3 regions of the Pseudoalteromonas ulvae UL12 genome follow, and region 1 is predicted to be linked to each of the others. Evidence: predicted binding sites of a transcription regulator. Region 1 holds the regulator's gene; each other region holds the start of a gene.

The links. Region 1 encodes sigma-54, which starts transcription at its own class of promoters, with help from an activator protein. Its sites were predicted from a motif close to GTTGGCACGNNNNTNGNNT; they were not measured.
Region 2: flgJ (flagellar assembly peptidoglycan hydrolase FlgJ) is a predicted target of sigma-54. The motif match lies at 5,369-5,387, and genes of this name have one in related genera.
Region 3: fliE (flagellar hook-basal body complex protein FliE) is a predicted target of sigma-54. The motif match lies at 4,497-4,515, and genes of this name have one in related genera.

Annotation. Positions count from the first base shown of each region.
Region 1 is NZ_AQHJ01000033.1:110,275-118,516, forward strand. Features, by position in the region: gene pmbA (metalloprotease PmbA) at 29-1,378, shown strand; gene mgtE (magnesium transporter) at 1,453-2,814, opposite strand; gene PULV_RS15945 (HPr family phosphocarrier protein) at 2,941-3,213, opposite strand; gene rapZ (RNase adapter RapZ) at 3,215-4,060, opposite strand; gene ptsN (PTS IIA-like nitrogen regulatory protein PtsN) at 4,079-4,528, opposite strand; gene hpf (ribosome hibernation promoting factor) at 4,531-4,818, opposite strand; gene PULV_RS15965 (RNA polymerase factor sigma-54) at 4,844-6,328, opposite strand; gene lptB (LPS export ABC transporter ATP-binding protein) at 6,390-7,115, opposite strand; gene lptA (lipopolysaccharide transport periplasmic protein LptA) at 7,112-7,612, opposite strand; gene lptC (LPS export ABC transporter periplasmic protein LptC) at 7,602-8,156, opposite strand; gene kdsC (3-deoxy-manno-octulosonate-8-phosphatase KdsC) at 8,153-8,242, opposite strand, start outside.
Region 2 is NZ_AQHJ01000027.1:390,163-398,404, forward strand. Features, by position in the region: gene PULV_RS09860 (flagellin N-terminal helical domain-containing protein) at 1-615, opposite strand, end outside; gene flgL (flagellar hook-associated protein FlgL) at 677-2,236, opposite strand; gene flgK (flagellar hook-associated protein FlgK) at 2,246-4,291, opposite strand; gene flgJ (flagellar assembly peptidoglycan hydrolase FlgJ) at 4,298-5,332, opposite strand; gene PULV_RS09880 (flagellar basal body P-ring protein FlgI) at 5,477-6,571, opposite strand; gene flgH (flagellar basal body L-ring protein FlgH) at 6,583-7,266, opposite strand; gene flgG (flagellar basal-body rod protein FlgG) at 7,283-8,071, opposite strand; gene PULV_RS09895 (flagellar basal body rod protein FlgF) at 8,093-8,242, opposite strand, start outside.
Region 3 is NZ_AQHJ01000027.1:359,532-367,773, forward strand. Features, by position in the region: gene fliI (flagellar protein export ATPase FliI) at 1-499, opposite strand, end outside; gene fliH (flagellar assembly protein FliH) at 502-1,335, opposite strand; gene fliG (flagellar motor switch protein FliG) at 1,366-2,397, opposite strand; gene fliF (flagellar basal-body MS-ring/collar protein FliF) at 2,390-4,117, opposite strand; gene fliE (flagellar hook-basal body complex protein FliE) at 4,136-4,459, opposite strand; gene PULV_RS09755 (sigma-54-dependent transcriptional regulator) at 4,644-5,993, opposite strand; gene PULV_RS09760 (sensor histidine kinase) at 5,990-7,099, opposite strand; gene PULV_RS09765 (sigma-54 dependent transcriptional regulator) at 7,282-8,242, opposite strand, start outside.

The DNA of each region.
Region 1 (8,242 bases):
AATTAATTTAAACCTTCGAGTAGAGTTCATGAATTCACCCCGTGAAGAGACTGTTTATAATCAAATTGCACAAATAAAAACGGCAGTTGAGCAAGCTTTAAGCGAGGCTAAAGCATTAGGTGCAACAGCTGCTGAAGCTGCGATGTCTAGCACTTCTGGTTTGTCTGTGACCACCCGCTTGGGTGAAGTTGAAACCATTGAGTTTAATCAAGACGGCGCATTAGGGATAAGCGTTTATGTAGGGAATAAAAAAGGATCTGCATCGACCGCGGATTTAAGTCCTGATGCTCTGCAGTCTGTGGTTAAAAAAGCAATTGAGATTGCTAAATACACGTCTGAAGATCCTTGTAATGGCATTGCTGACAAAGCGTTACTTGAGTTTAATCCACCTGATTTAGATTTGTTTCATCCTTGGGATGTATCGCCTGACGAAGGGATAGCACTATGCCAGCAGGCTGAAGAAGCTGCATTAAATTATGATGAGCGCATCATTAACTCAGATGGTGCCAGTTTTAGTTCTCATCAAGGTTTACGTATTTATGGTAATAGCCATGGTTTACTTGCCGGTTTTCCTCGTACCCGTCATAGCATTAGTTGCATGGTTATTGGTCAAGATGGCGAAATTATGGAGCGCGAGTCTGCTTATACGCTTTCTCGTTTGCAAAGCGGCCTGAAATCGGCGCAATCAGTCGGCATCGAAGCCGCAAGCGAGACGATAGCCAAGCTTAATAGCCGAAAAATTCCAACAGGTAAGTATCCGGTTATTTTTAGAGCTGATATTGCAAGCTCACTATTTAGCCACTTAGTTTCGGGGATCGGTGGCGGTGCGCTGTATCGAAAGTCGAGTTTCCTGTTAGATACGTTAGGTCAGCCTATTTTCAGTGATTTAGTGAATGTGGTTGAGAGACCGCATATTTTACAAGGTCTCGCATCTTCTCCGTTTGATAGTGAAGGCGTCAAAACACAAGACCGCACTATTATTGACAAGGGAGTGCTGCAAACCTATTTGCTCGGTACATACGCTTCTCGAAAGCTGAACATGACCGCTACAGGCCATGCAGGTGGGATCCATAATTGGTTAGTTAACGAAACTGAGCCTGATTTAGCTGCTTTACTCAGTACAATGGGGACGGGTTTATTAGTGACGGAGCTAATGGGGCAAGGAGTGAATACCGTCAATGGTGATTACTCCCGTGGTGCGGCTGGCTTTTGGGTTGAAAATGGTCAAATCCAATACCCAGTTAGTGAAATTACGATAGCAGGTAATCTAAAAGATATGTTTAAAGCAATTGCAGGAATTGGCGGTGACTTTGATTTACGAGGCAGCGTTAAAACTGGATCTATTTTGATAGAGCAAATGCAAGTAGCTGGAAACTAACATCTAGTTTGATAAAAAAGCACCGAAAGGTGCTTTTTTTATCAATAATACTTACTAAAGCTTGGTTTCGATAGTTAAGGGAGTAAAAACCAAGTCGCAGTGCCAAGAAAAGCGAAGATACCGACAATATCTGTGACTGTCGTGAGCACTACGCCACCGGCTAATGCTGGATCTATGTTTAATCGCTTCAGGAATAGCGGAATACTCGCCCCAGCAATACCTGCAGCCAGCAGATTCATAAACATGGCAAAAGCAATCACACAGCCTAAGGTGAAGTCCCATTTCCACAATGCGACGACTCCTGCAATTAACAACGCCCACAGCACACCGTTTAAAGCGCCAATCGCAAACTCCTTTGCTAATAAGAACCGTTGGTTAGCTTGGTTGATATGACCGACAGCCATACCACGGATAACAAGAGTCAGTGTTTGGCTGCCAGCGACACCACCCATGGAAGGAACAATGCCATTTAGCACGGCGAGCACAGGTAAAATATCGAGGGTTGATTCAAAAAAGCTGGCCACAAACGCAGCTAAAAGCGCGGTAATTAAGTTTACCCCGAGCCAAACTGAACGACGCTTAGTACTTTTTACAACAGGAGCAAATGTATCTTCTTCATCATCGAGACCTGCCATACTCATCATGCTGTGCTCAGCATCTTCACGGATTACGTCAACGATATCATCGATAGTGATACGACCCAGCAAGTGTTGATGTTCATCTACAACGGGTGCTGAAATCCAGTTGTGACGTTCAAACAGTTGCGCCACTTCTGATTCGTCCATTGTCACAGGGATAGATTCACAATGATCATCCATGACCGTTCGAACGGTGAGGTCGGGGCTGCGAGTTAAGAGTAAAGCGAGTGAAACGGCACCAATAAAGCAATTATCTTTATCAACAACGTATAATTCATCGGTTCCTTCTGGCAGCTCTCCTTTGAGGCGCAAATAACGAAGAACAACATCAAGTGTGACATCTGGGCGAATGGTCACAGTATCTGTGTTCATTATGGCACCAGCAGACTCTTCTGGGTAAGATAGCGCTAATGCAGCACGCTCTCGGTCTTGGCTGGCCATCGAGCCGATAACTTCTTGATAAATAGTGTCAGGAAGACTTCGCAACATTTCTGCGAGGTCATCATCGTCCATATCTTCTGTTGCGGCTGCGATTAATGCAGGATCCATCTGGGAGATAATGCCATTACGCACATCTTCAGAAAGCTCTTCGAGGATGTCACCTTGTAGATCTGAGTCAACCAATTGCCACAGTACAGTACGGCCTTTATGAGGGGAGGACTCAAGTAATAGGGCGATGTCACACGGGGCCATATGTGCCAACATGCGCCTAACATGAACAAACATACCACTGTTAAGTGCACGGGTTATTTCGTGCAATCTTAGTTGGGTGTTATCTTGTTCAATGGCTTCTGGCATGGCTGCTCTTTATTGTAATAGTGTTAGTGTGTAGTCAAACAGGTTGATGTTGTGCAATGTTGCGATTAGTGTTTAAGCAAGTAATTGATTTTGGTTAAGTATAGCGTATTTGCTATCAACTTTCAGTTAGTCTTGTTCGTTAAATTTATCTGCAATCAAAGCTCCGATGGCTTTCAGCGCTTGTTCTGCATCAGGTCCTTCACAGGTGACTTTGACTTCTTTTCCTTGGCTGCTTTCGAGTAACATTAATGCAAGCACGCTGTCTGCTTCGGCAGTTTTAGTATCTTGCTCTAAAATAATATTGGCGTCAAAACTCAGAGCTAGTTGTGCTAATGCTGTGGCAGCTCGGGCATGTAAACCCAATTTGTTTTGAATTAAAAACGTATCTTCACAGTGCATGTTATTTTTCTTGTTCGCGATGATGGACTTTGACATTTTTGTGGCTGCGACTGAAGCTATCGGCAAGAGTTTGGGCTAAATAAACTGAACGGTGCTGACCACCGGTACAGCCAATCGCAATGGTTAAATAGCTACGGTTATTTCGTTCTAGATGCGGTAACCACGTTTGTAAAAAAGTTTGGATTTGCCAAGTGAATTTTTGCACTATGCTATGGCTGGCTAAATAATCTTTTACGGGTTGATCTAAGCCTGTTAATGGTTTTAGTTCAGGCTCCCAATGCGGATTCGGCAGAAACCGGGCGTCAAATACATAATCTGCATTTTTAGGAATACCATGTTTAAAGCCAAACGATTCAAACGTAATAATAAGTTGATTGTCTTTTTTGCCTAACACACGCTCGCGTATCGACTCGGCTAATTGATGGACGCTTAAATCGGTTGTATCGATTATGACATCGGCACGGCTGACCACGACATCAAGCAGTACTTTTTCTTGTTTAATGGCAGAATCGAGCGGTTGTGCATTCATTGATAATGGATGTAGTCGTCTGGTTTCAGAGAATCGACGAATGAGTGTGTGATCGTCACTATCAAGATAAAATAATGATGAGTTGGCAAATTCAGGTAAATACTCAAGAATCTCATTAAACTCTTGCTGATCTTTAGGCAAGTTCCGTACGTCTATACTCACCGCTATCTTATCGTAACTATCAGATACACTGCGTACGAGGGAGGGAAGTAAGTTGACTGGGATATTATCGACAGCATAGTAGCCAAGATCTTCAAGTACTCTTAACGCTACAGATTTTCCTGATCCTGAGCGGCCACTGATAATAATAAGTTGCACGGTACATCTCCTTGATGATTACGCTGCATCGATTATCGCGTAGAGTTCTTCATCGCAAGTCGCATGACGTAATTGTTTGCAAAATAACTTGTCCTTTAGTTTATCAGCTATCGCAGCGAGCGTCTTTAGGTGAGCTTGACATTCGTCTTCAGGTACGAGCAGTGCCACAAAAATATCGACAGGTTTATTATCTATTGCATCAAATTCAATCGCCTCTTGGTTGACGATTAAAATAGCCAGGCTTTTATCGAGTCCAGCTAATCGGCCATGGGGTATAGCGATACCACGCCCGATGCCTGTGCTACCAAGTTTTTCACGATTCAATAACGCGCCAAGGATTTCTTGCTCAGAAAAGTCGGGGCGTTGCTGGTGAGCAACAAAGCTAATATGCTCTAAAATTCGCTTTTTGCTATGAAAAAGGACTGCGGCTTTGGTGCAGTCCTTGGAAATAAAAGAATTTAGTTTCATGATTAATGGCGTGAAAGTTTCTCTTTATGTTTAATTACTTGGCGATCTAATTTATCAATCAAGCCATCGATTGCAGCATACATATCTTGATGCTCGGACGTTGCAAATAATTCACCACCGGTGACATGGAGAGTTGCTTCTGCTTTTTGGACTAATTTCTCGATATCCAAAATAACATGAACGTTATTTATATGATCAAAGTGCCTTTCGAGCTTAGCAAATTTGTTAGTGACATAGTCTCTTAAAGGATCTGTTATTTCTACGTGACGACCAGTTAAATTTAGTTGCATAAGCATTTTCCTTCTATTTTACGTCTCAGATCAAACGTTTTCTCTGATTTGACGGGGGGATAGAGAGAGATTCACGATATTTTGCTATCGTGCGTCTCGCCACTTGTATTCCTTGCTCTGCCAATATATCTGCAATTTTACTATCACTCAAAGGTTTAGCCTGATTTTCTGCAGCGATTAGCTTTTTAATTAATGCTCGAATAGCCGTTGATGAGCATTCTCCACCATTCTCTGTACTGACATGGCTTGAAAAGAAAAATTTTAATTCATAGATACCACGTGGCGTATGCATGAATTTTTGAGTCGTGACACGTGAAATCGTAGACTCGTGCATTTCGACCATTTCAGCAACATCATTGAGTACCATAGGTTTCATCGCTTCATCGCCATGTTCAAAAAAAGCTTGTTGTTGCTGAACGATGCAGTTTGATACTTTTAAAAGAGTATCATTGCGACTTTCTAAACTCTTAATAAACCATTTAGCTTCTTGTAAATGTGAGCGAATAAACTGACTGTCTTCGCTCGATTTAACAGAACGGCTCATTGCAGCATATTGATCATTTACTCTGATTTTTGGCATGCTTTCTGAGTTTAGCTCAACCACCCAACGACCTTTTATTTTTTTTACAGACACATCAGGAATAACATATTCTGGTTGCTCGGTATTGATGCTATCTGCAGGCTTTGGATTGAGGCTATGAATCAGTGCCATGACTTCTTTTAGCTCATTTTCCTTAAGCTTGGTTTTCTTCATTAAGGTTCGATAGTCGCGAGAAGCTAAAAGTTCAATGTGTTCTTTTACAATTTCTTTAGTGTGCGACAACCAAGGGGTGCTTTTATCAAACTGATTGAGTTGAATTAACAGGCATTCTGGAAAATCCCGCGCGGCGATACCGATAGGATCAAAGACTTGAATACGTTTTAATACGGCTTCTACCTCATCTAACTCTACAGCAAGGCCATCACTGCCTTCTCCAATGCTTTCACAGATATCTTCTGTTGATAAGGTTAAGTAGCCTTGATCATTGATTGCTTCAACAATCGCTGTGGCAATGGCTTCATCTGTTGGGCTAAAAGGCGTTAAACGAAGTTGCCACATGAGGTAGTCTTGCAGTGATTCAGATGTGCTGCCTTGGTATAAAGTGTCGTTGTCGGGAGCGGGACCTGAGGATGACGTAGAGGGTCCGGCGCTGACATATTCATCCCAACCAACATCCATGGGGAGTTCGTCAGTAAGGGAGTCTTTATTTAATGCATCTGATGATTCTATTTCAACTTCAGCGGTGTGTTCATGATCGTCAGAAGAGTCTTTTTGGGAGTCGGCTGAATCGTTGTTATTGTCATTGCCATATTCTGCTTCTTCAACTTCAAGCAGAGGGTTGCTATCAAGTGCTTCTTGAATTTCTTGTTGTAAATCTAAAGTACTCAGTTGCAACAAGCGGATTGCTTGTTGTAACTGTGGGGTCATTGTAAGTTGTTGCCCAAGACGAAGTTGTAATGATTGCCTCATTTACGTCTAACAATCCTTTTGGTTATTAAAATAAATGGCACTTAGTTATGAAGTAAATTAACTATAGCTTGAATTGTTCACCTAGGTAAACATCACGTACTTTTTGGTTTTCAAGTACCTCTTTAGGAGTACCCGTTGCGATTAACTCACCGTGAGAAACAATGTAAGCTGTTTCACAAACATCTAAAGTTTCCCTTACATTATGGTCTGTAATTAACACACCAATGCCACGATTTTTTAAATGACGAATAATTTTCTTTATATCTATCACTGATATCGGATCGACACCGGCAAAGGGCTCATCGAGCAAGATAAACTTAGGGTTAGCGGCCAGCGCGCGTGCAATTTCAACACGACGGCGTTCTCCACCAGATAAAGCCATGCCTTGGCTATCTCGAATATGACAGATATTAAATTCTTCTAATAGGTTATCGAGTTGTTCTTCTCGTTGCGCTCTGTTGAGTTCTTTACGTGTTTCCAAAATAGCCATGATGTTTTGATAAACAGTTAACTTCCTGAATATAGAGGACTCTTGTGGCAAGTAACCTATGCCCATTCTTGCTCGGCTATGCATGGGAAGTAAAGTGATATCTTCTTCATCGATTGTAATCAAGCCTTTATCACTAGGAACTAAACCAACGATCATATAAAAAGTGGTGGTTTTTCCAGCACCATTGGGACCAAGTAATCCGACAATGCTGCCAGCTTTAACGCTTAGCCCTACGTTTTTGACCACTTGTCGGCCATTATAACTTTTGGCAAGTTGCTTGGCGTTGAGAGTGGTCATTTTTTATCCTTTTCAGACGGCGTTAAAATAGTGCGAACGCGTTGTGAGGAGTTTTCGTCTTTGACGGCACTAATGAGCTGCTGTTTTATGTCATAGGTGATTTTTTCTGCACTCATTTTTTGGCCGCTTTGAGTGATGGTTGCATTACCTGAGATAAGTAATATTTCAGTAGCGACATCGTAGCTGATTTCATTTGCACTTGCGGTGATCACTGTGCCATCTTCAAGTGTTTCAACGTAGGATGCTGGGTTGCCTTTAGCGACAAGCAGTTGTTTATTTTCTCCTAGCTCAGCTCTGCGGTAAGCCTCTAAAAAATCAGCTTTAATTTTTCGTTTGTCATGGGTAATTTCAACGTTTTTATCAAATATAATCACATTTCGTTTTATATCTGCTTTTTGGTTGTCTGCATCAATGATTACTTTTGAATTAGGTTGTGCGGCTTGAGTAAACAAGCTCACACCCAACAATGTAAGCATGAGTATGATTTTATTGGTCATAATAAATGGTCTGTGTATGGTTAATGAGTTCAATAACTTCGGTTTCAAAGTTAGCGATTAGTCCTTTACCTTTGATTAAGATATTCGGTCCTGTAATGGTCACTGGCCGCTCTGAATTCATGGTCGATTGATTAATATCCACTTCAAAATAGTCGGCTTGTATTGTTTGTAGCATGGCGGTTTTATCTAAATTAATTGCCTCAACATTCCCTTCCAATATGAGTATTTTACTATCGTAGAGTGTTGCTTCAGAGGCGTTGATTGTCCAGACCCCTTTTTCTGAATAAAGCGTGAAAATAGGCAGGCTAAAGTGAGTAAACCCTAACTCTTGATATTGTTCCATCTTAGTGGCTGCAACTTTATGACTAATTTTGCCATTAATATCAAACACTGTTTGCCTAAGTTCAGTGGCAATGTAATCAGGTGTGGCTACCTGTGCTTTTTTGTGTGTTTGTTTTTGTTGCGGCTGAGTAAAATATGGATACCAAAGCCACGTCATTAGGACTAAAAATAAGACACTAATGATTAGGCGAGCCGAATTCATGCGCTGGTTCCTTTTACACCTAAGCTAATGCCTTGACTAAGCATCAATAAGTCGGTGAGCTCCCTAACAGCCCCAAATCCACCAGG
Region 2 (8,242 bases), on a different contig from region 1:
GTTACCAAAACCAACTAAACTATCGACTTGATTAATATTCGTAGCAGTACCAAGAACCGCAGTTGCCGTCGTCGTATCACCATTGATTAACTCAAATGATTCAGCCCCCATATCGGTCGCTTCAAAAGAGCCAATACTGACATTGATAGTCTCAAAAGATTTTGCGCCAACCTGAAAGGCCTCAGTACCAAAAGAGCCATCTAATAGTTTTCGGTCACCAAATGTCGTCGTCGCTGCAATTCGATCCAGTTCGCGCTGTAACTGCACAACTTCTTCTTGCAGAGCTGCGCGATCGCCATCGGAATAGGTACCATTAGCAGATTGAATCGCCAAATCACGCATACGTTGTAGAATATTGGTACTTTCTTGTAAGGCACCTTCGGCCGTTTGCGCCATTGAAATACCATCATTTGCATTTCGAACGGCAACGGTCAAACCGTTTACTTGCGACGTTAAGCGATTAGAAATTTGCATTCCGGCAGCATCATCTTTGGCTGAGTTAATCCTTAAACCTGATGACAAGCGCTGCATAGAGGTCGTAAGGCCCTCTGTCGATTTATTTAAGTTACGTTGGCCATTAATAGAGGCCACGTTAGTATTAATATACATACCCATCTTAGTTTCTCCTCAGTGATGGAAGTGTGTCTTCAATAATTAAAAGCATTTAATGTGCCAACTATATGTAATCAAATAAGGATAAGTTTTGAACACGTGAAAAAGCTTGTTGTGCAGCTTGTAAACCAACACGTGAGTTTTCCAAATTGGTAACAGCTTCATAGACATCAATCTCTTCTATTTCCGCCAGTGTGACTTTTGTTGTTTCTTTAAACAAAAGCTGGGCTTGCTCTTCATTATCAATACTGTTCATACGCGCACCGATTTGAGAACGAGTGTTGTCAATATTGGTTTGCGCACTTGAAATCTCTTGTAATAAGGTTCCGAGGACTTCAACACGTCGACTACTCTCAGGCTTATCAAGTTGGATTGATTCCGGGTAATTTGGCGCTGGCGCGGCAGGAATAGTTGTTTGATTCCCCGGCGTGCCTGACAAATTCAATTCCATTCCATTAAATTCAATTTTGGTCCCAGCCGGGTTGTAAGCTTGAGCGGGTACAGGCGTAGATAACACAGTAGGCGGTGCAGTGGCTCGATTTACTTCTCTGATTTCGACTAATCCAGCCGCTGGAAAAACAATCTCAAAATCGGCTAATTTATGTTCATCTGGAAAGTTAATATCTCCACCGGTAATAGCCAGCGTCGATCCTTGAATAGCCTGTGTTGTGTAGCTATTACCTGTAATAGACATCGCATCCATAGCCTGTTTAAAAAGCCAAAGAGTACTCGTTTCATTCGGCTTAACATCAGGCTGCATATCAATAGTGTCACCAGCTTGGGGTGGAATATTTAGGTTTGTTTTGACACTGACTCCTTGAAAGTTAATGTCATCACCCGCAGCATAGTTGTATGGGCCGCTCACTACATTTGGTGCGGCCATTGATACATCGATCACTTGCCAAGTATCAGCAAGGGGTGGCACCGCACCTGTAAATTGAATTTGATACGTATTTGCTGGAGCTGTTGGCGCTTTAAACTCTGTCGGATCTTTCACAAACCCCAATGATACCTTAGCACCACTAGCCGCTGCCGCGGCTGGGCGGAAATGACTGTATTTTGACGCAACATTAGTGACAAATTGATTACCAGGCTCAGCGACAGCGACTTCAAAACTTGGCGCGATAAGCACTTCACGTTGACCGCTGTCACCAAAATATTCAAAATAACCAAACTCATCCTGCTGAAACGGCTGTGTCCGTGTCTGATAGCCAGAAAACATGTAATCACCATTCGCATTTTTCTGATTCGCAATACCTTCATATTCTTCAAGACGAGAGCCTAACTCTTGCTGGTACGCTTTTAGCGCATTTTCATCTAGTGAACCGTTAATCGCACCTGTGAGGATCTCTTGTACCCTAAGCAAAATGTTATTCATTGAGTCCAAAGATGTTTCCATTTCACGGTTATAGCGTGTCGCAGTTGATTGTGCGTCAATGTAACGATTTGATACTTCGAGCTCTTTTTTAAGTTTAATAATGCTGTTAGATGCCACAGGGTCATCCGAAGGGCGAATAACTTTTTTTCCTGATGACAACTCTTCTTGCGCCCGATCTAAATTAGACTGGCGAGTTTGCAGGTTGACCAATGAACGTTGATAAAAGTTAGCGGTTCCGATTCTCATAATTAACTCCTACCTTACGGCCTGCATTAAACTGTCAAAGGTTTCATTAGCGATTGAAATAATTCGCGCTGAAGCGGAGTAAGCTTGCTGGTAGCGGATCAAATTTGCCGCCTCTTCATCTAAGTTAACTCCTGAAATAGCCGCCATCCGTTGCTCTGCACCTGAAAGTAACACTGCAAATGAGTCGGCATTGATTTGTCCACTTTGCGTTTTCACACCAACAAAAGTGACCAATTCTGCATAGGATTCCGAGAATGTATTCGTACCACCATCCAGTGTTTTCTTATTTTGAAAATCGAGCATTTTCAAAGCATTAGTATTGTCACCTGGTCCGAATTTCTTGGTGTTATAAGGCGCTGTTCCATCTTGATTTGTGATTGTGAATACTTCATTCCCAGCCAATTTACCTTTGAGCTCAAAACGCATACCGGGTAAATCTATGATTTGATCGGCTGGGATATTAAAAGGACCACCAGCGGGTGCCGCTAAAGGGGCACCAGCGGAATCTTGAATACTGTATTGTGTCCCTGCCGCATTAATAGCGACCTGAATTTGAGGGGCTAATGGCAAAGGAAAATTGACTTCGTTAGGAAAATTAGCATCCGCAGTGTTGCTAATTTCATAAAGATTAAACTCAACATTATTAGGATTAGTGGTTGCTGCCACATCAAGTTGATTACCCGCTGCAGCCACTAATGTTGGATCTTCTAAAGTACGCTCGATATCACGAGAACCAGAATAGGTTGCACGGATCAGAAACTTATCACCTGGCGCTAAATTATTGTTTGCAATATTAATATTTAAACCAGTGCCAGGAATTTCTAACCGAGTATTTGTCGGCGGCGACATGCCTGCAATATCTGCCGCTGTAAAAGTCACCAATGTATTTTGGTCTTTATCAGTAACAACTAAATTACCACCCGCATCCACGACCATTTTATATTCATCACTGGTAACTAAAGCGGCATTGGTAATATTGATTGAAAAGTCTGTTCCAACTGGGTTATTTCGAGAATTAAGTGTTCTTGATAAAGCGGTTTGAGGATCATTGATATCTTTAAATAAATTGGTTCCTTGTGCGCCATTCAAATCACGGCCTAACGACTGCTGACGATTAAACGCATCTGCATAAGCAATTGAGATTTTGCCCATTTCACGAATTGCAGGTAAAAGAAGCTCTTCTCTAATTTTGAATAACCCTCCCAGTGAGCCACCATCAATTTGATCTGTCACAATCGACTTTTTAGGTGCACCAGGAGTTGGAGAAATACCAATTTCTAATTTGTTTGTATCAAATTCATTTCGTTCTACTGATAAAGGAACCGGAAACGTCCCGGCAACGAGCGTCAAACCAGTACCCACAGTTAAATTTATGGTACCATCAGGCAAATCGATAATGTTAACTTCAACTCGTTCGCTAAGCTGACTAATTAAAAGCTCTCTCTTATCAAGTAAATCATTGGCTGGGAAGCCATTCTCAGCCACCGAGTTCGCCACCGCGATTTCACCATTAAGCTGAGCAATTCGTGTACTTATTTCATTAATAGCCGCAACGGTCGTTTCTATTTCTTGGTTGATATTGCCAAGATGTTGCTGCTCCACCTCGGTAAACATATTATTAAATCGTTTCGCAGCTGACTCTGCGGTACTTAAAAATACATTTCTTGCAGAAATAATGGTCGGATCTTCAGTGACACCATTGATAGAATTAAAGGCTTCCTCAATACTTTTGGTGATCCCTGTATCGGTGTTTGCAAGGAAGTTATCTAAACGCCCAGCATTAACCGTTTGAGTATTGTTGTAATTAAATTGGCTCTTGTTATAAATAACTTCGCTGTAAGAAAATTCATTAAATGAACGAGAAATTGAAGAAATCTGGGTTCCATTTCCTAAGTACACACCACCAAAAGGGATACCCACCGTTGAAATTTGCTCAACTGTTTGACGGTTATAACCAGCCGTGTTCACATTGGCAATATTATGGCCTGTGGTGTCGAGCCCTTTTTGAGCGGCTGCTAAGCCTGAAACACCTGTGCCTAAAATTCCAAAACTCATTCGTTATCACTCCGTAATGTTTGCAACGTCGTTACTTAACATGCGACTGATCCCCTGCTGCAGCCCTTCACTATTGAGGATGCCGATAATTTTTTTCGCATAATTTGGATCAGTTGCGTAACCTGCTTGTTGTAACTTATGCAAAAATTGCTCCATATTGCCGGTTGACTTGAGTGCCTCTTGATAACGACTCCCTGAACTTAAAAAATTCACAAAATCATCAAAGCTTTCTTCAATACTGTCATACGCTCTGAAAGCTGCGTTCTTCTTGACTGCAACGCCATCTTCAAACTCCAATGTGACTTTTTTGACTGAGTCACCCTGCCAATTACCACCTGCTTTTATATTGAATAAATTATTACTAGATTGACCATTAGGCGCTGTAATTACATGCTTTCCCCAACCTGTTTCAAGTGCAGCTTGGGCAATCATCGCGGCTGGATTGAGGTTAAGTTTCTCCCCTGCCACCTTCGCCTTTTGCCATAATTTTTGAATAAATGACTCTGGAGAATCAAAGCGGGTAATAGGCTCAGGTTTAATCTGGCTAGCTGTATTATTTGATGCACTTTGTGCTTGTATATTTGCAACTGAAAACTGTTCATCAACCCAACTAGGTAGGTTTTTTTTCGATGGTGGCACGCTCATATCACTCATGTTCTGACTCTGAGTGCCTAGATCGCCATTACCTCTTAGAACTGAGGCCGGGCGATAGGTTGAATAATCTGGGCTCAATTGCTGCACAATTAAATCAGCTAACCCAAGCGAGCCATTACTCGAAAGCTCCATGGTCAGCTGCTGATCATGCATGTCTTGATAAAATTTGGTTGATTGACTATTGAAAGGACTATCAGATTCAAATGCTTCGTTGGCTTTTCGCATACTTTGCAACAGCATATTCATGAAAATAGATTCAAAGTGCTGCGCAGCTTTTCGAAGCGCTTCTTTTTCATTGCCTTGGCCGTTTTTTGCATCTCGGCGTAAATCATTCAGACTATTTAGGTCAAAATAATTACTGGGCATTTGTTGATTAAGTTCATTCATAACAGTTTGTTGACACTCCAAAGATTACCTTAATCAATGCAATTGAAATGCCAACAAAACAAATGTAATAATAAGCTTATTTATCAGTATATTAAAAATAAAAACCCAGTGAAAACTGGGTTTTTATGAAAAGTCGGATTGTATTTAGATAACGACTAATTGTCCGCTGATCGCACCGGCTTCTTTTAACGCTTCTAAAATAGCCATTAAGTCACCAGGTGCTGCGCCCACTTCATTAATAGCCCGAACTAAATCATCTAAACTCACGCCGGGATCAAAAACAAATGCACGCGTATCATCGCGGGATACATCAATGATACTTTGTTGAGTAACAACCGTTTCGCCTTCAGCAAATGGATTAGGCTGCGACACATTTTGTTGCTCGGCAATAGTCACCGTTAATCCCCCATGGGTAATTGCGGCAGGCTGCAGTCGGACATCTTTACCAATCACTATCGTACCAGTACGTGAGTTAACGAGAATTTTGGCTGAAGTATCTGCAGGTTTAAACTCTAGATTTTCGAGCGTTGATAAATACGCAACACGTTGTGATACATCTCGTGGGGCAATAACTCTTACCGAAGCTGCATCCATCGCACTGGCTGAGCTTGGCCCAACGAGTTCGTTAATGGTATCTGCAAGGCGCTTAGCGGTTGTGAAATCAGGACGATGAAGATTGAAGGTAATGTAGTCACCTTGAGAAAAAGGATTGGCCACCGCTCGCTCGACAGTACCACCATTAGGGACTCTGCCAACTGTGGGAGTATTGACTAGAATTCGACTTCCATCTTGCCCTTCAGCTCCTAAACCACTGACAATTAAGCTCCCTTGTGCAATCGCGTACACATTACCATCAATCCCTTTTAAGAAAGTTTGCAACAATGTACCACCACGTAAACTCCCTGCACTGCCAATAGATGAGACGGTCACATCAATTGTTTGACCGGGCTTCACAAACGGCGGAAGTTTAGCGTGTACGGCCACAGCCGCGACATTTTTAATTTTCGGTTTTAAAGTGGCAGGTAAGGCTATACCAAAACTATTGAGCATGGCTTTAAACGTTTGTTCAGTAAAACGGCTTTGCTCTCCAGTGCCTGGTAGTCCAACAACTAAACCATATCCAACCAACTGATTATCACGTACCCCTTCAACCATAGAAACATCTTTAATGCGTTCTGCATAGCTCATTGACGATAGAGCTAATAAAATAAGGTAAGTATAATATTTGAATATTTTCATAATCGAACATCCTAAAAAGGAAATAAAGAGCCCATAAAAAAGCGAGAAAGCCAGCCACTACTTTGAGCATCTTGCATGTCACCTTTTCCTGAATATTGGATCCGGGCATTGGCAATACGATTCGACTCTACCGTATTATCCGCTGCAACATCAGAGACACGAATAATTCCCTCTAATCGAATAAACTCTTCACCAGTGTTGAGAGTGAGCCATTTCTCTCCACGGATCATCAAGTTACCATTAGGCAAAACTCGCATCACATTGACTGAAATATTGCCACTTAAACTATTTGATTGATTAGATTTAGCATCCCCTTTATAAGAGGCATCGGACGTTAATCCCAACTGAATACTTTCACCACCGATATTAACGTTGTTTCCACCTAAACCTACGATAGGTTGTAGACCAATGTCTGTTGCTTTATCTGTTTCGGTTTTGGCGCTTTTAGAGGCTTGAGTCGATTCATTAAGCATTACAGTGATGATATCGCCGACACGTACTGCTTTTTTATCACTGTATAAATCATTTGAAGTGTAAGCATCAAATAAAGAGCCCGTTTGCACCAATTGTTCTGTCGTCGGCTCAGGAACCATCGGGCTATAGTAAGGATCATCTTGCAGCACAGTACGATTTCCTGTCGACATACAGCCAACAGATAAAAGTAATGTACTCAAACAGACTAGAATATTCTTCATGATCCTCTCCCACTCATTAAAGCTGCTGATTAATAAAGTTCAGCATTTGATCCACTGATGAAATAACTTTTGAGTTCATTTCATAAATACGCTGTGTTTCAATTAAGTTCACTAACTCTTCAGTGGTGTTCACATTTGATGTTTCAAGCGCGCCTTGTACAATAATACCGAGCCCTTCAACTCCTGGGTTACCTTGAATAGGAGCACCACTGACAGCCGTTTCTGTAAAAAGATTTTGTCCCATCGGCTCAAGGCCTGATGGATTAATAAAATCAGAAATCGTTAACTGACCAATGACGACATTATCAGCTTGACCTCTCACTCTTACTGAAACTTCACCATCTTGAGATACCGTAAGCGACTGAGCATCATCGGGGACATTCATTTCAGGCTGAACAGGAAAGCCTGCGCCTGATGTCACCACTCGGCCATCACCATCAGTGGTAAATTGACCTGCACGAGAATAAGCTAAGCTCCCATCTGGTAATAACACTTCAAAGAAACCTTGCCCCTGAATCATCCAGTCCATAGAATTATCAGTGGTGATCATATTTCCTTGAGAAAAATTCTTTTGTGTTGCCACAACTTTTGTACCGGCTCCTAACATCAAACCAGAAGGCATTTCGGTGTCTTGAGAAGAGCGGCCGCCAGGTTGATTGATGTTCTGGTACAACAAGTCTTCGAATACAGCCCTACTTTTTTTATAACCAACCGTGCTCGCATTGGCTAAATTATTCGAAATAACCGCTATATCGGTTTGTTGAGCGTCAAGCCCCGTTTTACTTATCCACAATGCCGGATGCATAATTTATCCTCCGTCAATTAATTAAATAATTCGCATTAGAGAACTTTGACTTTCGTCGATCTTCTCTGCGGTTTTCATCATCTTTACTTGCAATTCAAATTGGCGTTGGTGCGCAATCATGCCAACCATTTCATCTACTGGATTTACATTCGACATTTCTAATGTACCGCT
Region 3 (8,242 bases), on a different contig from region 1:
ATAAGCCCATACGCTGGCCTTGCCCCACAGTGACGACCGCATTGATAGCACGCACGCCCACATCCATAGGTTCACTGATTGCTCGCCTCGCCAATGGATTAATGGCATTTTGTGCAAACTTGAGTTTCTTTTCAGATTTAATAGCTCCTAAGCCATCGATTGGGCGACCGAGTCCATCAACGACTCGACCAAGCAGCGCCATCCCAACAGGTAAACCCGCTTCTTTCACTTGGGGGATCACTCTGGCTCCAGGTAACACGCCTGAAATGGCATCGTTAGGCATGAGATACAAAATATCGCCATTAAATCCAACGACTTCAGCATCAATAAAACCATTCAGTGTTTCAATTTGGCACTGGCTGCCAACAGGGGCTTTGACACCTCGCGCTTCAAGTGTAAGACCTACCACACGAGTTAAACTGCCAGCAACAGCTGGAGGGACTTTACGAATATATTGGCTATATTTTGATAATTTTTCAGGTAATGCAGTATCTTGCATGATTACTCGTCGTGATTTTGACGGTCGATTCCTGAATTATGCAAAAAGCTATCCAATGTTTCTGAAATTCGATACTTTACAGTGTAATCAATTGATGATGTTGGGGTTTTAACAATACACCCTCCGACCTCAATACTGGGTTCTGCTTTTAAAAACCAACCCCGCTTATCGATTTCTTCTTCACCATAACTTTGTTTTATGAGCTGTAAGTCATCAGGATTCAACTCGATTTCAATGTCTGGAGCATTATGGGGTAAGGCTTCAATACATTGTTTAAGAGTCGATAATATAGCTTGTGGGTTCGTTTTGACTTCTGTGAACACCACCGCTTCGGCAAGTGAGACTGCTAATTGAACCAACTGTTTCTCTGCTTGTTCATCATAGTCTCGCAGCGGTTGTTGTAAACCACTAATGAGCGTCTGAAGCTGTAACAGTTTTTCTTCTATTAATGGTTTGGAATCTTCAAGGCCTTGCTCTTTACCTTGCTCCGCCCCTTCTTCAAAGCCTAGCTTTAAACCATCGGACTTCCCTTCTTCAAGTCCGATCGCATACCCTTCAGCATGACCTTGAGTCATGCCTTCATCAAATGCATCTTGGCGAATTTGCTCGATTTCTTGAAGTGTTAATGGCGCAGGTTCTTGCTCTTGCTCCACTTCTGGCTCAACCTGAGTTGGCTTAGAACGAAATTGTTGTTCCATCGGTGTACCAAACGCTGTTGAGCGACCATCGCGTTTTTTTCGCTGATCAGTCACCTCAGGTACCGGCCAGTTTTTCAGTAACTCCCGCACAGCCTCTTCAGATTGGATCTGATGCCCTTTTAAAAACGTATTAGCCATGCTGTACTCCAAACCACGATGGTGATGTCATTATAGGAATTCCTCACCGCCACCGCCACCAAGCATAATTTCACCCGAATCAGCCAATCGTCTTGCCACTGATAAAATCTCTTTTTGAGCCGCTTCAACTTCACTAATGCGAACAGGCCCCATCGCCTCAAGGTCATCAGCCAACATTTCGGCCGCACGTTTAGACATATTTTTAAGAATTTTGTCTTTCAAGCCTTCATCTGCGCCTTTGATTGCTTTCATCAAGACATCTTGTTGAACATCTCGCAAGATTGCTTGAATACCGCGATCATCAACATCCATTAAGTTTTCGAACACAAACATTAAGTCTTGGATTTGTTGTGACATTTCTTCATCATGCTCACGGATTGAATCCATTAATTGACCTTCAACATTGGTTTCAAGGTAATTCATGATATCTGCAGCCGCTTTTAAGCCGCCCATTTTAGCTGCTTGCGCACCCGCTTGGCCTGCGAACTGTTTCTCCATAATTTCATTCAGCTCTTGCAATGCCGCCGGTTGGACTTCTTCAAGGTTGGCAATCCGCATGGTTAAATCTAAGCGAACCTTTTCAGGGAACTGAGAGATAATTTCTGCTGACTGCTCCGGATCAAGGTAAGCAAGTACAATTGTTTGGATCTGTGGATGCTCATTGCGAATAATATTCGCGACTTGTTTTGAGTCCATCCACTTGAGCGAGTCTAGGCCTTTCGCGCCTGAACCCATGATAATTTGGTCAATTAAGTTCGCTGCTTTTTCTTCACCTAATGCGGCAGTTAACGCTTTACGTATAAAGTCTTCAGATTGGAAACCAATCGTACTAAAGCTTTGAATTTGGTCGATAAAAAGGCGATGTACGGCACTGATTTTATCTTGGCTCAAGTCAGCTAAACTGGCCATGGCCATACCCACTTTTTGAACTTGTTTAGGTTCTAAGTGCTTGAGTATTTGCGCTGCATCCTCTTCTGATAAGCTCAGTAAGAGGATGGATGCTTTTTCAACCCCATCGAGCTTATCAACGTCAAATCCTTGTTTTGCTTCTTGATCAGTCATCTTCAGTTAACCACGCTTTCACAACTTGAGAGGAGAGTTCTGGTTCATTCGCCACCAAGGCACGAACCGCTTTAAGTAAATCATCATCACCATGTAAGTCTGGTAATTGCAAGGTACCATCTGGTGCAAAGCCCACGGCAGATTCATCAAATGTTTGATTGAGCATATCAAGAGTGCTGTCACCAATATCGACACCTGAGCTCATTGCATCATCATCATAACTCTCTAATGTATCATCTGGGTAGATTAGTTTCTTAAGCATTGGACGAACAACCGCAACAATCAAGACAATAATCACTAACGCACCCATCACTAAGCGTGCAATCTTGAAGAACCACGGTTGCTCCCAAAGCGGTAATTCTTCTGCAGCTTCGATGTACTCTTGAACAAACGGAACTGTCACCACTTCGAGTGCATCACCTCGTTGCATATCAAAACCGATCCCACCTTGGAGTAAGCGACGAATATTGGCAAGTTCTTGCTGTGTTCGTGGCTCTCTGGTTGCATCGGCGCCTTCAGCACCTGCTACAGTATTATAATTGAGGGCCACTGAGACACTGATCCTTCTAATTACACCCGTTTGTTGGCGCTTATGGGAAATCGTCGTATCAAGTTCATAATTTCGCGTCGCTTCTTTATGATTACGGCTCGGCGCACTAGCACTGGCGCTGCCACCATTTGCTTGCTCTGGTATGGCCGAATTGACTGGCGGTTGATTGCTTAATGCACCAGGGATCCCAACGGCTAAACCGCCTATATTATTTTCTTCACGGGTCATTTCACTTCTAACGGCGGGTAAATCTGGGTTGTAACGTTTTTGTGTTTCTTCTACCGAGCTGAAATCCATCACCAAATCAACTTGAGCAGTATAGTTACCTAACCCAACGATAGGGATCATGATTGAGTCAATTTTTTCTAAGTATTCTTGCTCGCGTTTACGCTCTACTTCATATTCTTTTCTAGAACGAGCGGCTAATGAGTTTTGTGAACCTGAATTTAATAAACGTCCATTTTGATCTGTGACTGTTACACGTGCAGGCTCCAGCCCTTGAACCGCAGAGGCGATTATATCGACAATTGAATCAACTTCTTCACCATTTAAGATCCGGCCACGCTTTAATGTAAGTACGACAGTGGCAGAAGGGGACTTTTCTCTGCGCGCAAAGACATTTTCTTTTGGGATAGCCAACAATACTTTTGCACGAACCACGTTTTGTAATTCTTCAATCGTGCGCGCAAGTTGTTGCTCGCGACTATGCTTAAGCCGCTCCCGCTCTAACCGCTGACTGACCCCAAACCCCATATCTTGCATTAAGATATCAGTGCCTGAGTTTGGTGAATGGTCAAGCCCCTCTCGGGTCATCATCAATTTTATGTCTTGATAATTACTTTCAGGCACATACACAGTATTGCCATCTAGCGAATATTCAATTTTTTGTGCATCAAGAAAATCCAACGTTTGAATTAACTCTTCTGTCGGCATTTTTCCAAGTGGGCGCATATCCGGTTGGCGAGCCCAAATAATGATAAAAACAGCTATCGCTAAGCAAATTGTTAACGCAATAACCAAAGTGACTTGACGTAATACATCAACGCCACTTAACGCACCCAAGAAGCCAGACTTTTGCTCTTGCTCATTGTCATTTGTGTCCTCACTGGCCATCATGCCACCACCTGGGTTGGCTAATGCGAGGTCTGTTGTTTGATTATCTTGCGTCACAATCTTACTCCATCACGCCTAAACAGGCATGTTCATGATATCTTTATAAGCTTCGACTAATTTATTACGAACCTGAACGGTCGCTTCAAATGCAACTGACGATTTTTGTGAGGCTATCATCGCTTCAGCAAGCGACACTCGGCGGTCACCCATTTCAACAGCGGTGACTTTTTGCTTTGAGTCTTGTTGTAATTCATTGACTGTATCGAGTGCATTTTTTAGCAGGCTGCTGAACTCTGCACTTGAAGATTCTTTAATAGGAAGTTGATTGCCAACAGTGTTGCCAGCCTCGAATGCAATTGACTGCATTTCTTGTAAAAGTGTATTGCCTGATACGTTCATATTATTCTCGAAAAATAAACTTAACTATTATTCGAAAAAGCAATCATCGTACCAAGTTTAAAAAACCCTACTTTACAACAAGTTAAATATAGTTTGGCGAGGTTTTTTCTGATCGCCAAAGTTTTGACAACAAAGAAGCCAGCATAGCTGGCTTCTTCTCTTTATCGATGAGATACCGTCGCGGTTAGGCTGGAACACTGATCCCTGCATCACGCATTTTGGCTAATTTGTACCGCAAAGTCCGTGGGCTAATCCCAAGTTTATCTGCCACTTCTTTACGGCTGCCTTGGCAGGCCTCGAGCGCATCAAGAATAATTTTATTTTCTTGATCTTTTAGCTCATCTTTAAAACTTGTTGCGCCATTTAAATCTAGCGGCTCCACAATCGTGGCACTGACCAGTTTTGGCTTTAAGGTTTCTAAATAAACCGCATCTTCATCAATAATATCGTCATGCTGTAAAATCAATGCACGCTGAATAACATTATCCAGCTCACGCACATTACCAGGCCACTGATGCATATAAAGCTTATCTTGCGCTGCTTCAGTCAATTCGACCAGAGGTTGTTTCGCTTTGAGGCAATGACGAGCAATCAGGTGCTTGGCCAGTGGAATGATATCTTCTGGGCGATCTTTGAGTGGCAGCCATTCCAGTGGGAAAACATTCAGCCGATAATATAGATCTTCACGAAAAACCCCATCAGCAACCGCTTGTTTTAGATCCCGGTTACTTGTTGCAAGTACTCGAACATCAAGGGAAATAGTCTTACGGCTACCCAGTCTTTCAACTTCGCGCTCTTGCAATACACGTAATAGTTTTGCTTGCAAGCTCAAATCCATTTCAGTGATTTCATCCAATAAAATAGTGCCTTTTTGCGCTTGCTCAAATTTCCCAGGACACGCTTGAATAGCGCCGGTAAAGGCACCTTTTTCATAACCAAACAAAGTTGATTCCAGCATATTTTCAGGAATTGCAGCGCAGTTAATAGCGATAAAAGCCTCATCAGCGCGATCGGAATGATCATGGATATATCTCGCTAACACTTCTTTGCCTGAGCCACTTGGCCCCATCACCATCACTGATGCTTCAGAGCGAGCTACTTTTTGAGCAAGCTCAAGCAGTGCAAGACTACTTGGATCTTCAACAACAGGCCCCTCAGTTTCTTTCTCTTTTTCTGGTAAGTATCGACTGACCATATTGAGTAATACCTGTGGTGCAAACGGCTTAGCCATGTAGTCAATCGCACCTAAGCGCATTGCTTCAACGGCATCGTCAATCGTGGCATACGCTGTCATCATTAATACTGGTAACTCTGGATAATTAAGCTTAATGCTTTTCAAAAGATCAATTCCAGACATAGCGCCCATTTGCACATCACTCACCACTAACGACACTTTGGTTTTTTTCAGCGTCATTAATGCTGTTTCTGCACAATCAGCTTCAATACAGGCAATGCCTGCCAGCTCAAGGGTGTCGATCAATGCTTCTCTTAAGCCAGCATCATCTTCGACAACTAAAATGGTATTCTCGTTCATGCTTCCTCCGAAGTATCAGCAGTTGGAAATACAGGTAAATGAATATTAAACGTGCTTCCGCAATCAGGATTATCTTTAAGACTGACCCGCCCTTGATGACTTGCCGCAATAGAGCTCACAACAGCAAGCCCTAAGCCTGTACCTTGGCTACGAGTCGTAAAAAATGGTTCAAATATTTTGCTTTTCAGTTCATCGGGGACACCTGGGCCATTATCGGACACGGAAATGGTCACACTGTTAACCACATGCTCATCGCGCTTTGCACTTAAGGTGACTTTGGCGCCTTTTCCGATCACTTGAACACTGTTATGGATAAGATTACCAATCGCCCCTGCCAAGGCTGTTTTATTGCCTGTAATTTCAATATCAGGTTCTGGCAATTCAATGGTCAATTGTGCATGATTTAAATTCATCATCGCTTCTGAGCCAGCTTTGACTTCGCTCAGTAGTTGCTGCAGCGACACTTTTTCAACAACCTGTTGTTCGCCACTTTTAGCAAATAACAGCATGTCGTTCACTTGTGTTTCGAGATCTTTTAAGCGCGACATTAACTTAGTATGAAAACTACTCTTTGCATCACCTGTTAATGCTTTATTTCCTAAATTAGCAGCGTATAACATCGCCGCAGATAAGGGAGTACGTACTTGATGTGCGAGCGAAGCAACCATCTTTCCAAGCGCACCTAAACGCTGCATGTGTGCTAGGCGCTCTTGTAATCGACGTGTTTCAGTTAAGTCAGTCATTAAAATAAGCTGACCAGGTTCAGGAGAAAGAGCTGAAATTTCAAGCTTCACACGACGGCCATCTCTCAATGAGACTTCGTGACCATCGTCTTGACGGGGAGAAAATGAGCGCTGAATTACTGTTAGCCATTTTTCACCTTCTAAAGGCTCGCCAAGCATACTAATTGCGATTTGATTGGCTTTGGCAATCATTCCGCGACCATCAAGAACAATAACGCCAGCAGGAAGTGTATCAACTAAATGACCTAGCCAGCTTGCTTGCTGGCGCAACTCACTTAACTCACCAATATAAGATTCTTGCAATAAACAAGGGTTATATTGAGTTTGATTGAAATCACTTCGATAAACATGTGCTAATGCCATAATTTTTGTCGCCAACTCTTTTCTAGATTAACTAGTCAAAGCAGAGATCGTGCCAAAAATAAATCGCTAATTTTCAATGTGTTGCACTAGATGTTTGGAGTGTCAATTTACTGACAAGAGACAATTTAACAAAAGAGCCACCGCTATATACGAGATGACTCCTGCTAAAATAACGAGGTTGATTAATCTTTATTGAGGTTATATTTTTTCATTTTTTCGACCAGAGTGGTGCGCCTCACACCTAACACTTCTGCTGCGCGCGCGACGACATAATCATAACGCTCAAGTGCTTGGCTTATCAGGTTGATTTCAAGATCAGCCAGATACTCTTTCAAATCCATCCCTTCATCAGGGAGCAAGCCAAACGTGCTATCCGTAGATGAAAAACCAGAATCTAGCTCGTCGTCGTCATCTGATGAGTAATCACCAAAACCTGCGCTAAAGATATCATTAAGTGCTTGGCGTTCAAGAATTTCCTCAGGGTATTCAGGGATATATGCATCAAGGTCGACATGCTGATATTTTTTCGGTAAATCTGCAGCATCAACCACCTTCTCAGGAAACATAATCACCATACGCTCAACCAGATTGGCCAGCTCACGCACATTACCGGGCCAATCGTGTTCTTGTAACGATAACATTGCACGTTCGGTGAACTTAGCGCTCGCGCCCCCTTGCGCAATGTTGCGTTTCATCATTTCTTTTAACAGCAGTGGAATATCGTCTTTACGATCTCGTAATGAAGGGTTTTCGATTGGAAAGACATTGAGCCGATAATATAAATCTTCACGAAAACGCCCAGCTTCAATCATCTCTTCAAGGTTTCGATGAGTTGCAGCAATAATACGCACATCTGCGTTGATTGGTTTGGTCCCACCGACACGTTCATAAGTTCGCTCTTGTAAGACTCGCAGTAATTTAACTTGCATCTGCAAAGGCATATCACCGATTTCATCTAAAAAGAGCGTCCCTCCTTGCGCCAGTTCAAATCGCCCTTTTCTCGCAGAAATTGCCCCAGTGAATGCGCCTTTTTCATGACCAAATAACTCACTTTCGAGTAATTCACCCGGAATTGCACCACAATTGACGGGAACAAAAGGGCCATCAGCACGGTTTGAAAGTAAATGAACATTTCGTGCCACC